3 regions of the Clostridium sp. MF28 genome follow, and region 1 is predicted to be linked to each of the others. Evidence: riboswitches for the same ligand, from Rfam matches in the RefSeq annotation. Region 1 holds a riboswitch; each other region holds the start of a gene.

Region 1 (5,162 bases):
CATTGCTCTGTATTTAAAATTGGCCACTTCTATCCCCCCAAAATTAGTATGAATAAATAATATCTGTCTATTCCTTAGTCATCGTTATTGTTGCAAGCTCATCCATTGTCGTTATACCTTCTATAACTAACTTCCTGCATTCAGCAACTAATGTATTCATTCCATTTTTTATTGATATATCCCTAAGTATATCTGAGTCTTTTCCTAGATTAATAGCTTCTCTATGTTCCCTTGTAATTTCCATTACCTCATACACACCAGTTCTTCCAACATATCCTGTGTTATTGCAATATCCGCATCCTCTACCTTTATTTAAAATTATCTGCTTGTCCTTATCAATTCCAAGGATTTCTTTTTCATATTCCGTAGCTTCATATGGAGCATTACAATTCATACATACTTTTCTAACTAATCTCTGAGCTACTATTCCAACTACTGACGTAGCAACTAAATATGGTTTTATTCCCATATCAACAAGCCTTATTATAGATGACGGAGCATCGTTTGTATGAAGTGTACTTAAAACTAAGTGACCTGTTATAGCCGCTTTAGTAGCAATCTCTGCTGTTTCGTTATCTCTAATTTCACCAATCATAATTATGTCTGGATCTTGCCTTAATATACTTCTAAGTCCACTTGCAAAAGTTAATCCGGCTTTATTATTTACACTCACTTGATTTACTCCATTTAGCGTATATTCAACTGGATCTTCTACAGTAATTATATTTATTTGATCATTGTTTAATTCGCTTAAAATTGTATACAATGTTGTAGATTTACCACTTCCTGTAGGTCCTGTAACTAATACTATTCCATGTGGATTTGAAATAATTCTATCTATCTTCTCTAGATTTTCATTACTCATTCCTAGTTTATCTCTACCTATATTCCCCATAGATTTGTTAAGGATTCTTATAACTATTTTTTCCCCATTAACTACTGGAAGTATTGAAACTCTAAGATCTACTTCTTTTCCTCCTACACTAGTCATTATTCTTCCATCTTGTGGTATTCTTTTTTCTGCTATATTTAATCCTGCAAGTATTTTTATTCTTGTTACTAGCGGACCTAAGCTTTCTATGTTAATAACATTTACAGTCTGTAATTTACCATCTATTCTATATCGTATTCTCACTTCATTTTCAAATGGTTCTATATGGATATCTGATGCATTTAGCTCTATTGAGTTCTTAAATAAGTACTCTACCATTTTTACAACCGGAGCATTCTTAACAGTATCCATTTCATCTATATTAACTTTTAAATTCTTTGCTTCAGAACTTTCTTTTGAAAGTTGTTGAGCTGCCAAGCTAACCTGCTGACTGCTATAATATATTTCTATAAACTTTTTTATATCGTCTTTCTTTGATATGTATGATTCTATTTCAAACCCAGTAGATATTGCAACGTCATCTATTGCATATATATTTAAGGGATCTGATAACGTAACCTTTATTTTATTCTTTTCAAATCCGAATGGTATCAGATTATATTTATCACATAAATTTTTAGGAATTATACTTATAGCTTTTTTATCAAAATTTATTGTATTTAAATCTACTTTTTTAATTCCTGTCTGTTGTTCTATTGCTTCTATTATATCTTCTTCAGTTATAATCTTACTATCGAGTAGTATTTCTCCTAGCTTCTTCCCTAGTGTCCTCTGAGACTTTAATGCTTCTTGCAATTGATATCCTGTAATTTTTCCCGCATTTACAAGAATGTTACCTAGTCTTCTTTTTTCAGTTGCCATTCTGAGTCTCACCTTTCCTATGAATTATATATAAAATGCGGTATAACACCTTATATTTAGTATAAGTTTGCTATTCGATTTTCACAAGTAAAGTTATTGTAAAAAAGTGTATCTTCACATTAACAAATTCCAGTAAATTTTTAATATTTCCGCCCCGTAGAGCATTGAAATTAAACTTCCTATTGCTACAAAAGGCCCAAATGCTATTTTTTCTTTTGCCTTCTTTAATTTTAGTATCAAAACAATTATTCCTATTATTCCACCTAGCACAATTGCTAGAAATAAGCCTAATAAAATTCCTTTAATTCCTAGGAACAATCCACACACAGCGGCAATTTCAATATCACCTTCGCCCATTCCTCTTGTTAAAAACACTATTAGTCCTATGATTATTGCTCCTAGTATTCCTCCCAGAATTAAATCTAGAACATTATTCTTATATAAAACATACTGTAATAATATAAATAAAATGCCAACTATTCCTCCAAAAATCGTGGTGCTTGTAAATACAAACTGAGTATCGAAATCTATAGCACTAATTGCGATTAAAAGAGATACCAAAATACAATATTTTAAGGTAATCAGATCTAATCCAAACTTTACATACACAATTAAATACAACAATCCATTTAAGATTTCTATAATAGGATATCTTATAGAGATTTTTTCACCACAATACCTACATCTTCCTCTAAGAAATATATAGCTAAATACAGGCACTAGATCTAGTGGATTTAAGTTATGTTTACAGGTTGTACAATGGGATGGTGGGAATGCAATTGATTTTTCTATAGGAATTCTATAAATACAAACATTTAAAAAACTGCCTATAACTAGTCCTAAAATACATATTAATGCATAGTCCAAAAAATCACCTCTCATTGTATATTTTAATATTATTTAACTTTTTTGTAAACGTTGTTGTGAGCAAATTTGTATTTTATTCTCATTTTTTCAAAAATATTTAATCAAAATTATATTAAGATAATAAAAATTCATTCTCTTATTTTAATCATAGTAGCTAAAGTACCTCTTCAATATATCTCCACTGTATTTGCAAGTATATTACAAATTCTTTAAAAAAATATAAAAACCGGCCTTTATAAAATATAAAGGTCGGTTGCACTACTAACTCACCATATATAAAGTGCCCAATTAAAATATATGGATCAAAGTTTCCTTATAACAAAATATACTTGCTGTCTCTTTTATTTCTTACATAACATATTAAATATAGCCAATATATGCCATAGTAATTATACCATAATGATCATTAATTGGTCTATCTTGTTTAAAACTTTTTTCTTCTAATATTATTAGCAATTATTTACTTATAGTCCTACATTTTTGTCACTTTTCATATAAAATTTTAGAATAATTGCCATATATATTTCTATTCCATAATACCATGTTTACAATTTTTTTACAACTATTGAATAATATTGTTAATCATGTTTTACATATCTACACCAAAAGATGTTAGTTTCCAATCTAAAAAGAATTAGAAAATTGAATTTACAAGAAAATGCGTTTTATTTCTTTAATTGTTTACCACTCCTTAATTTTATTTAAGAAAACATTTATACTCAATTAACATTTTCAATATAATTTTGTAATAATTGTTTGTTATAATAACTTTGTAAGATAATTTCTTACTAATTATTTATCCTTCTATTAATAAATATAACAACCGTTTAGGGATAGCTGTTGTACCAGCCAAGCTATCCTTTTCTTTTACAGTTAATAAATCTACAGGTGGGCAAAAAAAACACCTCCAATATCAATTAACTATGCATATCAATATTGAAAGTGTTATTATTTTAATAAATATATTATTATCCAGTGATTTTGCACTTTTACAGTAACTTAAAATATTTTACTCATCCCATCCTTCAGGGAATTCAGCGTTGTGGTATACTTCTTGAACGTCATCATCGTCATCAAGTAAGTCTAACATCTTTTGGAACTTCTTAGCATCTGCTTCATCTATTGCTGTGTATGTATCTGGAATCATCTTAACTGAAGCTTCTAAGAATTCAATGCCTTGTGCTTCTAATGCTTCTCTAACTATTCCGAACTCTTCAGGTGCAGTTGTTACTACAAATACTTCTTCTTCTGATGCGAAATCTTCTGCACCAGCATCCAAAGCAATCATCATTAATTCATCTTCATCTTTATCTTCTTTTTCAATGACAATTTCGCCTTTTTCTTGGAACATAAATGATACACAACCTGATGTACCCATGTTTCCGCCGCCTTTTGTAAATGCACTTCTTACATTTCCAGCAGATCTATTTTTATTATCAGTAAGAGTTTCAACTATTACAGCTACTCCACTAGGTCCATAACCTTCATAAACTATATTTTCATAATTAACTGATGATAATTCCCCAGATGCCTTTTTAATTGCTTTTGAAATAGTATCATTAGGCATGTTTGCTGCCTTGGCTTTTGCAACTACATCTCTTAATTTTGCATTTATATCCTGGTTAGCTCCACCATTTTTAACAGCCATCACAATTTCTTTACCTATCTTAGTAAAAATCTTACCTCTTTTTGCATCTGTCTTGCCCTTTTTTGCTTGAATGTTATGCCACTTTGAGTGTCCTGACATATGTTTTCCTCCTTACTTTATTCGTAATAATTATCTCTATTTTTATAAATATATATTGCAATTAAGTCCCTAAATCTTGATCTTATTTTAGCTCTTAACTTACTAAAGTTTTAAATATAGATTCATGTTAACAATATATATAATATCTATTTGTACCGATTCTTATTACAAGTTATTCATTTAATTAATTATTTTTTCTTTAAAATACAAAATCCAACAGCTATTATACCACATTTTACATAAGTTCACAATTATCCTATCACCAAATAATTCTCTATAAGCTTTATTAAAATATAACATTATATTACAGCCAAGTCTCTAGCTTTTTAACACAATTTTGGATCTAATCCATTAGAATTTAAATGAAAATTTATCATTATAGCATATATAAACCTAAGTTCTATGTTATAGAAAATTTATTGCTAAAACTACATTTTCACTTTGAAATAAAAACCTCCAGTAGTAGTTAATTATGAATAATAAATTTTATAATTAGCTTGTATTCTCATTCTTTTACGAAGTATCTCGTTGAGCTTTAAATACGTAACTATAGACATCGCAATTATTAATTAGACTTATTCTGTGAACATATTTCCATATTTACTATATATAAATGATTATCTTTCGTTAGAAATCATAAATATATTTGTGGAGAAAACATTTGAAAATGAGCTGTTAAAGGTTCTTAAGCAGAGAACCCAAATCTTTGATTTGGTGAGAATCGCTTACTCAGTGAACGAATGTGAGTCGAGTTTCCGCTAATGGTTGTTCCATTTTAGCTTGTCAAACTGAAAG
Region 2 (5,162 bases), 2.5 Mb from region 1:
TCCTATATATATTTAATTTTTTCTTACAGTTTTCAAAAACATCAATTATTGATTTATCATCAACAATATCGCTTACACTTTTAAGTTTTTTATAAAAAGAAATATATACGTATGTCTCTTTAATTACTAATATGAGTGCACCTAATATCCATGCATAAAGCAGCATATTTCTATTCATTATTTTTTGCATCATACTTGTCTGCTTTAAATCCACTTGGCTTTGGCTTACAGGCTTAAGAGTACCATCCCCTTGCAAAACTCTTATCTCATCACTTTTATCGTTGCTCTTCAGCATCTTTTCATAATTTTGCTGCACCACCGTATTCGTATCATCCTGCATAAATAAATAATTCTTATGTTCCACTATTTGAGGCAGTTTAACAAAACTCCCAATAGGTATAATAAAAATTAAAAGCGTTATAAATAGCATATAATAATTCCAAGTGGCACTAAAAGTTTTCTTAGTAAATGGCCTAAATAAACAAAGTATTAAAAACATAACGCTGCCTGCTAGTGACATTTGCAGAATATAATTTAGAATCTCCATATGCCTACACCTCTTTGAGCCATTCTTTCAACTCTGCAATATCCTTATTACTTATTTTCTTATTATTAAACAATGTTGCCATAAAGTTTTTAACTGATCCCTTATGCATATCTTCTAAGAAATTATCAGTTTGAATAGCCTTATATTCTTCTTCCGTAATTTTAGGAAAATAATTATTTAACTTTCCTACTTTAGTTACACTCAAAATTCCCTTTTCAGTTAATCTTGATATCAGCGTCATTATTGTTGTTACCTTCCATGAATTTTCTTTTGGAAGCTCGTCTAGAATCTCAGCTGTAGTAATTTGATCATTCTTTTTCCATATTATTTTCATTATCTCCATTTCAGCGTCAGATATCTTCCCTAACTTCATATTCAATCATCTCCTCTATATAATTCTACAAGGTGTAGTATTCATGTTTTTATACTACACCTTGTAGAATTTCATGTCAATATATTCCTATGAATTTTTAATAAAAAACTTATTAGCATATGTTTGTTACAATTCACAATTCACAATTATGCCTAGAATTCTTGTAATATAAATAAATAGACTAAGACCTGAACTTATGCATATAACTCGCCGAAATGAATAACATATTTTTGTTCCAGTTTCTAGGTAATTCTGATGGGTGATTCTAAGGCTATAAAGTTGCACCCAAAGTGCTAGCCTCAAAGAACAGGCTTTGAACTAGCACATTTGGAACAACTTATAGCCAAAGAATCACATCCATCAAAATTACCAATGAAACATTCCACAAAAATATATTACTCATTTCTATTTAGAAAACATTTCCTAGTTCAAGTATAGTTTATGATTGTGTTATCTATATTAAAACTAAGAGTACATAAAAATAAGCTGTTAAAAACAGTTAATGCAGGGCTGGTCTCCTTTTGCTTGTCCTAATGAAGTTTAGAACATGCGCGAGAAGATCCCCCTGCATTAGTTGTTTCAAATGAATTTTTCATAAATCTACTAAATAAACATATATGTTGCAATTCACAATGCACATTTCACAATTATGCTTAGAATTATTGCAATATTTTTAGAAATTTTATGAAGAATTATTTTTGCATTATATATTATTGAATTAATATATAGAAATTTTTATTTTCTATTTCACTTTCCATTTATATCTCGTTTCTAAAAATTCCCCTTGCCTATCATATCCTTTTATATTATATCCCATCTTGTTATATCCTTGTCTGTCATATCCTCCACTATTATATCCTTCTTTATCATATCCATATTTATCGTACCCGTCTATATTGTAACCTTCTGTATTAAAATATGTGCCATTTTTATGAACCCCTTTTTTATCAAAACCCTCTTCATTAAATTTTGTACCGTTTTTATGAATTCCTTTTGAATCAAACCCATGTTCATCATATTTCTTTAACCTATTAAAAAATAACATAAAGATTGCACCTCAATTTTAATTTATTATCTATATACTTATTTATAGATATGCCAAGTGAAATCTAAACCTATGCATATAACTCACCGAAATAAGCATTATGCTGTTGTTCCAGTTTCTAAGGAATTATGATGGATGATTCTAAAATTACAAGTTGCACCCAAGATGCTAGCTTCAAAGACAAGCTTTGAACTAGCATACTTGGAACAACTTCCAATCTAAGAATCAGAACCATCAAATTCCTAATGAAACATTTCACAAAAGCATAATTCTTATTTCTAGTTAGTACATATTTCATAGTCTAGATATAGTTTATAATTGGCTTATCTATATTTGAGCCAGCAAAAAAAGACCGACCTTAATAAAAAGGTCGGTTGCACTATTAACTCATCGAATATAAAGTGCCCAAGTAAATATTCGAATCACAGTTTCCTTATATACATAATATTCCTATTTAATGATTATTTTAACATGCAATCAATTAGGAATCAATGAACAAATAGCGAATAAAATGACGCAATTTTAAATTTCAACATATATGTTACAATTCACAATTCTGGCTAAAATTCTTACAATATTTTTATAATTATGATAACGGATTATTTTTGAAATATATATAAGCTATTAAGCATTATTGACTAAAATCATAATAATACCTAATAGCTCATTTCTTTAATATATATTTATTTATGTGTTCCTATATCACTTCTACAATATGCTCCTTCAAAAGTGACATATTTAATATTTTCGTAAGCGTCTTTTCTAGCTTCTTCTAGAGTTTTTCCAAGACCAATAACTGATAGCACTCTTCCACCGTTAGTCTTTAAAACTCCATCTTCTGCCTTAGCCCCTGCTAAGAATACCTTGTCTTTAACTTTTTCATCAATTGTTATTTCGTATCCCTTAACAAAATCTCCTGGATATCCTTTAGATGCTAAAACAACATTTATGCAGACACCATCATTCCACTTAATTGTAGTTTTATCTAGTTCTTCTCTTAATGCTGCTTCAATGACTTCTACTAAGTCACTTTCCATTAGATAAAGAACTGATTGTGTTTCAGGATCTCCCATTCTTACATTATATTCTAAAAGGTAAGTTCCTTTTGCAGTAATCATGATACCAAAGAAGATTATTCCTTTATAATCAAAGCCTTCTTCTCTAATACCAATTAAAGTCTTAGCCATGATATTTTCTTCGAAATCCTTCATCACATCTTCTGTCACATAAGGATTTGGAGCTAATACTCCCATTCCACCTGTATTTGGTCCTTTACCTCCATCAAATATCTGCTTATGGTCTTTACCTGATATGAACGGAATTATTGTCTTCCCATCAGTTATAGATAGAATTGATGCTTCAACACCTTCTAGGAATTCTTCAATTACTATCTTTTGGCCTGCTCCATTGAAGATATCATCTACCATATAAGATTTTACTGCGTCTATTGCTTCTTCTTTAGTTTCACATATAGCAACGCCTTTTCCTGCTGCGAGACCATCTGCTTTAACTACTGTTGGATAAGGACAGACTTCTAAATATTTAAGCGCTTTATTGACATCTGTAAATGTTTCGTATTCTGCTGTCTTAACGTCATACTTTTTCATAAATTCTTTAGAGAAGCTTTTACTTCCTTCAAGCATTGCTCCATTTTCAGCTGGTCCAAATATCTTTAATCCTTCTGTTTTAAACTTATTAACAATTCCCTTTGTTAAAGGATCTTCTGGCCCAACTATTGTAAGGTCAATAATTTCTTCTTTAGCAAATTTAATTAATTCATCAATATCAGTTATGTTTACATTTTCGCATTTATTTTCAATTGCAGTTCCACCGTTACCTGGAGCAACAAATATTTTTTCAACCCTTTCACTTTTTGCAAGTTTCCAAGCCAAAGCATGTTCTCTACCACCTGAACCAATTAAAAGAAGTTTCATTTACATACCTCCAAAATAATATTCCGTTATAGATAAACAGCATACACTCATAGCCTATGTTATAACCAACCGAAAGAAAGGATACTCTGTTGTTTCGGTTGTCTTAGAGAATATAACTGTGGATTTCTAACATTAAACGTTGCGTCCATTTCTGCATGCTCCCAACACAAGATTGGGACAAGCAAAAATGGAACAACTTCTAATGAAGAAATCCTACAGCCATATTCTCAGATGCAACACTGCACAAAAGAGTACCCTTTCTTTCTAATGTGGGAGTCATTTCAAAGCATAAGTCTAATTCATAACTTGTTTATCTATAACAATTAACTTTAAAAAACACAGGGTTTTTATTATATATTTTCAATCCAATATATAATTTATTGGTTAATCATCTAATATAAATAACTTATTTATATTAATGTTTAAAGTGTCTATATCCTGTAAATACCATTGAGATTCCATATTTGTTACAAACGTCTATTGACTCTTGATCTCTAATAGATCCACCTGGTTGAATTATCGCTTTAATACCAGCTTTTGCTGCTGTCTCTGCAACATCTCCAAATGGGAAGTATGCATCTGATGCAAGGATTGTAGCTCCTTTTCCTCTCTTTAAAGCATCTTCTGTTGGCCAGATTCTGTTAACTTGACCCCCGCCAATTCCAAGTGCTATTCCGTTATGAGCAACAACTATAGCATTAGATTTAACGTATTTAACTACTTTCATTCCAAATAATAAATCATTCATTTCTTCATCAGTTGGTTTCTTTTCAGTTACAACTTTAATTTCTTCTACTAATTTATTATCTTCCTCTTGAACAAGCATTGCCCCATCAACTGTAACCATATATTTATCTGCCTTTGGAGTGTTATGGAATTTAAGAACTCTTAAGTTCTTTTTAGTCTTTAAAACTTCTAAAGCATCTTCATCATATTCTGGTGCAGCTATAACTTCTAAGAAAATTTTAACCATTTCTTCAGCAGTTTTCTTATCCACTTTTCTATTAAATCCAATGATTCCCCCAAATATTGAAGTTGGATCTACTTCATATGCCTTCATATAAGCTTCGTAAGAATCTTTTCCAATTGCAACACCACAAGGTGTATTATGTTTTAATGCACAACATGCTGGTTCATCAAATTCATTAGCGCATTTCCAAGCTATATCAACATCTTTAAAGTTATTATAAGATAATTCCTTACCATTTAATGTTTCAAAAGTATTCATAGCTCCATCAAGCATTGTTGATGCGTAAACAGCTG
Region 3 (5,162 bases), 1.4 Mb from region 1:
TGAATCAACAGATTCTTTAGTTCCTACAGTTACTTCAGTGATAGAATATGATATTTCATGAATCTGACTAGATATTTCTATTATCATTTGAAGGATTTCCTTAAAACTTATTCCTGCAACATCAACGACATCTGCTCCTGTTTTAACTTCTTTTGAGTTTTCATTCATAACAGCAACTGCACTATTGGTTTTGTTTTGTACATCATTAATAATTCCAGCTATTTCTTTAGTTGCCTCTTGTGATTGTTCTGCTAACTTTCTAATTTCTTCCGCTACTACACTAAAACCTTTCCCGGCTTCCCCAGCCCTTGCAGATTCTATTGCCGCATTTAATGCTAGAAGATTTGTTTGCTCTGATATACCTTGGATTGTATCAAGTATTTGTCCAATTTTCACTGATTTCTCTTCAAGCTCGCTTATAATATGCGATGTTTCACTAGTCTTTTTCTCTATTATTTCCATTTGGTTCATTGCCTTCACTACAGCCTCTTCGCCAGCATTTGCTGATATTTTTGCCTTATCTGTTAACGATGAAACAGATTTTGTATTTTCAGATACTACATTTATCTTATTAGATATGTTTTCAACCACTTTGTTTGTACTATTAGCAAAAGAAAATTGCTCATCTGCTCCATGTGCCATTGTTGTTACTGCGGATGCAACTAGATTTGATGCATCTGCTGATTGCTCAGCACTTGCTGTAAGCTCTTCAGATGATAATACTAACTGCTCAGATGTATTTCCTAATTGTTTTATTAGTTCAATAATGTTTTTGGTCATCTTATCTATCGCATTACTTACAACACCAAATTCACTCTTATCATTAAGACTTTCTTCTTTTATCTTTACAGAAAAATCACCTTGTGATAAAGAACCCATGTATACTACAAAGTCATTTAATCTCTTTGTGATACGTTTTGTTATTAGTATTCCTAATAAAATTGCTAATATTGAAGCTATAATAACAATACTTATAAATGTTGCTGTTGCAATTTTTAAATTTGCTTTATCCTGAGCGTTTATTTTTTCAGCAATTTGTCTATTATGTTCTCCAAGTTCAACTAAATCAGCTAAGAAAGTATCAGCATATGATTCAACGTTTTTCTCATAGTATTCGTACGCTTCTTGATTTTTGTTTTCAATGGCTAAATCTAGTGCGACTTTTCTTCCTTCCCTATATTTAGCTAAATTACTATCAATCTTACTGATCTTATCAGCCTCAAAATCATCTAATTTCATTTTTTTATAAAGAGCCATATAGTTGTTAAATTCTTCAGCACGAGTATTTATATCTTTTGTTAAATTACTATTTTCATTTTTATCAGTAGTTACCATAATTCTAAAAATGTCAGCTGATATAGCCCTTGCATGCACTCTAGACTCACTAAGCCATTCACTAGATAGCAGTCTTTCACTATACATGACCTCCATACTTTTACTAGACGTTTGTAAAAAATAGTAACCGGTTATTCCAACTGCAAATAATCCTACTAAAGAGCAAATTATAAGCATCGCTAATTTTCTACCTACCTTTAAATTATTAAGCCACGTCATTTTATTGTCCCCCTTATCTTAATACTAGGATCTTAAATATAATTTCATTATTACAATATATTTATTAAAATGATTAATAAAAAATAAAAAACCAACAAAAACTTAATATGTTTATGGATTACTAAGTTTTAATTGGTCGGTTGCACAACTAGCTCCAAATTCTCAAAGTGCCCAGATATAGAGAATTTTTCATCGCTTCCAATTGTTCTATTTTTTATAAATACACTTACCTAATATATAGAAATATTATCATATTCATGCAAAAAAATCAATAATGCTTAATATAAATTGTCGAAATTTATTCCATTAGCTTCCGATTATACTATTCTTATTTACAGTAGAAAATTTTTAATTATACGAAACTTCCCTGTACAACCATATCAATTCACTAGTTCTCCTTAAATTAATGCATCTCAACTAATAAGTACTTTTCTAAGATTCAAGAATGAAAAAAACTACGCAGAATCAAAATTAATTCGACTTAGGATTTTTTCATAATTTTATTTACCAATAAATCACAAATAAATGCTATATATAAATAGGACGAACCTTAAAAATAGATACTAAACGCTCTATTTTTAAGGTTTCTTTTTATACATTCTTATAGAATTACATCCGCAATGTAATATTATTTTCTAAAGCACCCCCCATTCTTCACAGTTCCATATATCTGTAGCAATATCTTTATAAAATTCCGATTCATGACATACTAAAATCATGCTTCCTTCATATTCTTTTAACGCACGCTTTAGTTCATTTTTAGCATTAATATCTAGGTGATTTGTTGGTTCATCTAATACTAATACATTTGTATATTCATTAATAAGTTTGCATAACCTGACTTTGGCTTGCTCTCCTCCGCTTAATATATTAATGGGGCTATCTATATGCTGCCTTGTTAATCCACACCTAGCCAATTCTCTTCTTACCTCCGTTTGAGTTAGGTGAGGAAACTCACTCCAAACATCATATAAAACTGAATTAGTGCTATTCCATGCAATTTCCTGCTCAAAATATCCTATTTTTCTATGCTCACTTAAAGTAATTTCACCATTTATAGGTTTTAGCATTCCAAGTAAGGTTTTTAGCAGAGTAGTCTTTCCTAATCCATTAGCTCCTGTTACTGCAATTTTTTGTCCTCTTTTCATTTTTAAGTTTAAAGGTTTGCTTAAAGGTCTGTTATATCCGATAATCAAGTTGCTTACTTCAAGGATTATACTTTCTGGCATTTTTACAGTTTTAAAATTAAAATGAGGTTTTATAATTTCTTTTTTTATTTCTATTCTTTCAATCTTATTAAGTTTCTTTTCTCTTGATTTAGCTTGCTTTGAAGTTGAGGCTCTTGCTTTATTTTTTCTTATATAATCTTCAAGCTTTTCTATTTCATTTTGTTGTTCTTTATATTCAATCAATCTCTGTTCTTTTCGTATTTCGTATAGTTTAATAAAATAATCATAATTCCCTTCATATCTTGTTAATACTTTGTGCTCAAGATGATAAACTACGTTTACTACATTATTTAAAAAAGCATTATCATGTGATATTAATATAAATGCATTTTCATAATTTGCTAGATAATTCTTAAGCCATTCAATATGCTCTTCATCCAAATGATTAGTCGGCTCATCCAGTAATAAAATATCTGGCTTTTGCAAAAGTAATTTAGCGAGTAAAATCTTAGTTCTTTGCCCGCCACTTAAAGTTGAAACATCTTTATCCAAAAGTTCCTTAATTCCAAGACCTACTGCAGTTGCCTGTATTTTAGAATTAATGCTATAGAAATCATTTTTATCTAATATTTCTTGCATAATAGCAATTTTATTTAAAGATTTTTCCATATCCTTCTCACTCATATTTTGAAGATCAATATATAAACTATTAATTTTACTTTCTATATTAAATAAATTAGCAAATGCTTCTTTTAAGAAATTTAATGCATCAATTCCTTCTTTCAAATCAACCAATTGATCCATATAACCAATGCTGAATTTATTATTCCACTCAATAGTACCTTTATCTGGTAATATCTGATCAGTAATAATTTTCATCAAAGTCGATTTTCCTTCTCCATTAGCACCAATAAGTCCAATATGCTCTCCTTTTAATAACCTAAAAGATACATCATTAAATAATATTCTATCGCCAAATGAATGACTCATGTTTTCAATTGTTAAAATACTCATATTCTACATCTCCTTGTGTCCTCATAATAAATGATATCATCATGTAATATGAAGACCAAGTTTAAGAATAAATCTGTAATGTTTATAATCATACTGAAAAAAGGCATATTCTTCATAGTAATGACTGTGAAAAATATGCCTTTTCTCTTATATTTTAAGTAGAATTTTTTTGTTTCCTTATTATTCTTCTAATACTACCTTCAGTTAAAAAATACTGTTCAGCTAAAATTTTAACGGACATTCCAGATGAATACTTATTAAAAATTTCTTTATCTCTTGCACTAAGATATCTTTTAGTCTCAGTATTTTCTCCCCATGATTTTTTGTTTTCATTTTTTCTTGGTATATAGATATATCCACCATCTGTATATTTTTGAATTAGTTCAATTATATTATATGGCAATATATTTTGTGCTTTTTCATATTTCATAATTTCTTCGCTCCACTCTACATTTAATATCTAAATGAAGATGCAAAGACCTATTATAATATGAAAAACTTAATGTTGATATATTGGCTCCAGGCAAAAGTTTTTCACATATTATAATCTTTGCATGGAGCTAACTACTATTACTAGAAACATAATGAATTCACTTCCTTTTTATTCTATAATATTATATCACAATAACTTGTGTCAATTTTGACGCTTTGAGCCTCAAATTTAATTCTTATTTCTAAATCCTAAGAAGATACTTCATTATAATTTAACTCAACTTACTAAAAACATAATCAATATCTCTAGTTATTTTAGTATCTATAAATCCATTGTCCATCATACTTTTTAGTATTTCCATTGCCTTTTCGTGGGCTAATCCCTCTCTATATGGTCTTTCCTCTGTAAGTGCCTGATAGATATCAAGACAAGTCATAAGACGCGAATTAAAATCTAATTCTTTATCTGTCATCCCAATAGGATATCCTTTTCCATTTAACTTTTCATGATGATTTGAAGCCCACTCAGTTATATCCTCAAATCCTTTTATTTCTTGAAGTGCTAATCTAGTGTACTCTGGATGTTTCATTATAATTTTAAATTCCTCATTAGAAAGTTTATCAGGCTTGTCTAACACATCATTTGGCACTGCTAGTTTACCAATATCATGAAGATCTGCAGCAATAATTAGCTTCATCTTTTCTTCCTTCTCTAAGTTATAGAAATCTGCCATAATAGCCGCCTTCTCTGATAAACCCTGAGAATGCCTTTGAGTATAGCTAGATTTAGAGTCAATAATCTTTGACAACACATTAGTTATACCATGAATCTCTTCAAATGATAATTCCAGACTATGCTTTGGAATTCTTTTTTCTAATTCTATACTAATAAAACTATTTTCTAAATTCATCCAGAACTTTTTCTCTTCAGTAACTTTAAAAAACGCTTTTACAATTCTTGAAGAAAATGATATATTTTCTTGATTTCTTACA

What was found. A riboswitch is a leader RNA that binds a small molecule or an ion and turns the genes downstream of it on or off. The one in region 1 is predicted to bind cyclic di-GMP.
Region 2: it holds a riboswitch for cyclic di-GMP, as region 1 does, so the genes downstream of both, AXY43_RS20285 (hypothetical protein) here and AXY43_RS09580 (prepilin peptidase) in region 1, are expected to answer to the same signal.
Region 3: it holds a riboswitch for cyclic di-GMP, as region 1 does, so the genes downstream of both, AXY43_RS03325 (methyl-accepting chemotaxis protein) here and AXY43_RS09580 (prepilin peptidase) in region 1, are expected to answer to the same signal.

The regions. Positions count from the first base shown of each region.
Region 1 is NZ_CP014331.1:2,158,637-2,163,798, forward strand. Features, by position in the region: gene AXY43_RS09570 (type II secretion system F family protein) at 1-27, opposite strand, end outside; gene AXY43_RS09575 (GspE/PulE family protein) at 68-1,753, opposite strand; gene AXY43_RS09580 (prepilin peptidase) at 1,868-2,620, opposite strand; cyclic di-GMP riboswitch class II at 2,859-2,941, opposite strand; gene AXY43_RS09585 (YebC/PmpR family DNA-binding transcriptional regulator) at 3,630-4,367, opposite strand.
Region 2 is NZ_CP014331.1:4,628,163-4,633,324, reverse strand. Features, by position in the region: gene AXY43_RS20295 (M56 family metallopeptidase) at 1-547, opposite strand, end outside; gene AXY43_RS20290 (BlaI/MecI/CopY family transcriptional regulator) at 552-920, opposite strand; gene AXY43_RS20285 (hypothetical protein) at 1,663-1,965, opposite strand; cyclic di-GMP riboswitch class II at 2,325-2,407, opposite strand; gene purD (phosphoribosylamine--glycine ligase) at 2,649-3,899, opposite strand; gene purH (bifunctional phosphoribosylaminoimidazolecarboxamide formyltransferase/IMP cyclohydrolase) at 4,315-5,162, opposite strand, start outside.
Region 3 is NZ_CP014331.1:787,188-792,349, forward strand. Features, by position in the region: gene AXY43_RS03325 (methyl-accepting chemotaxis protein) at 1-1,554, opposite strand, end outside; cyclic di-GMP riboswitch class II at 1,680-1,763, opposite strand; gene AXY43_RS03330 (ABC-F family ATP-binding cassette domain-containing protein) at 2,190-3,737, opposite strand; gene AXY43_RS03335 (CD3324 family protein) at 3,892-4,167, opposite strand; gene AXY43_RS03340 (HD-GYP domain-containing protein) at 4,442-5,162, opposite strand, start outside.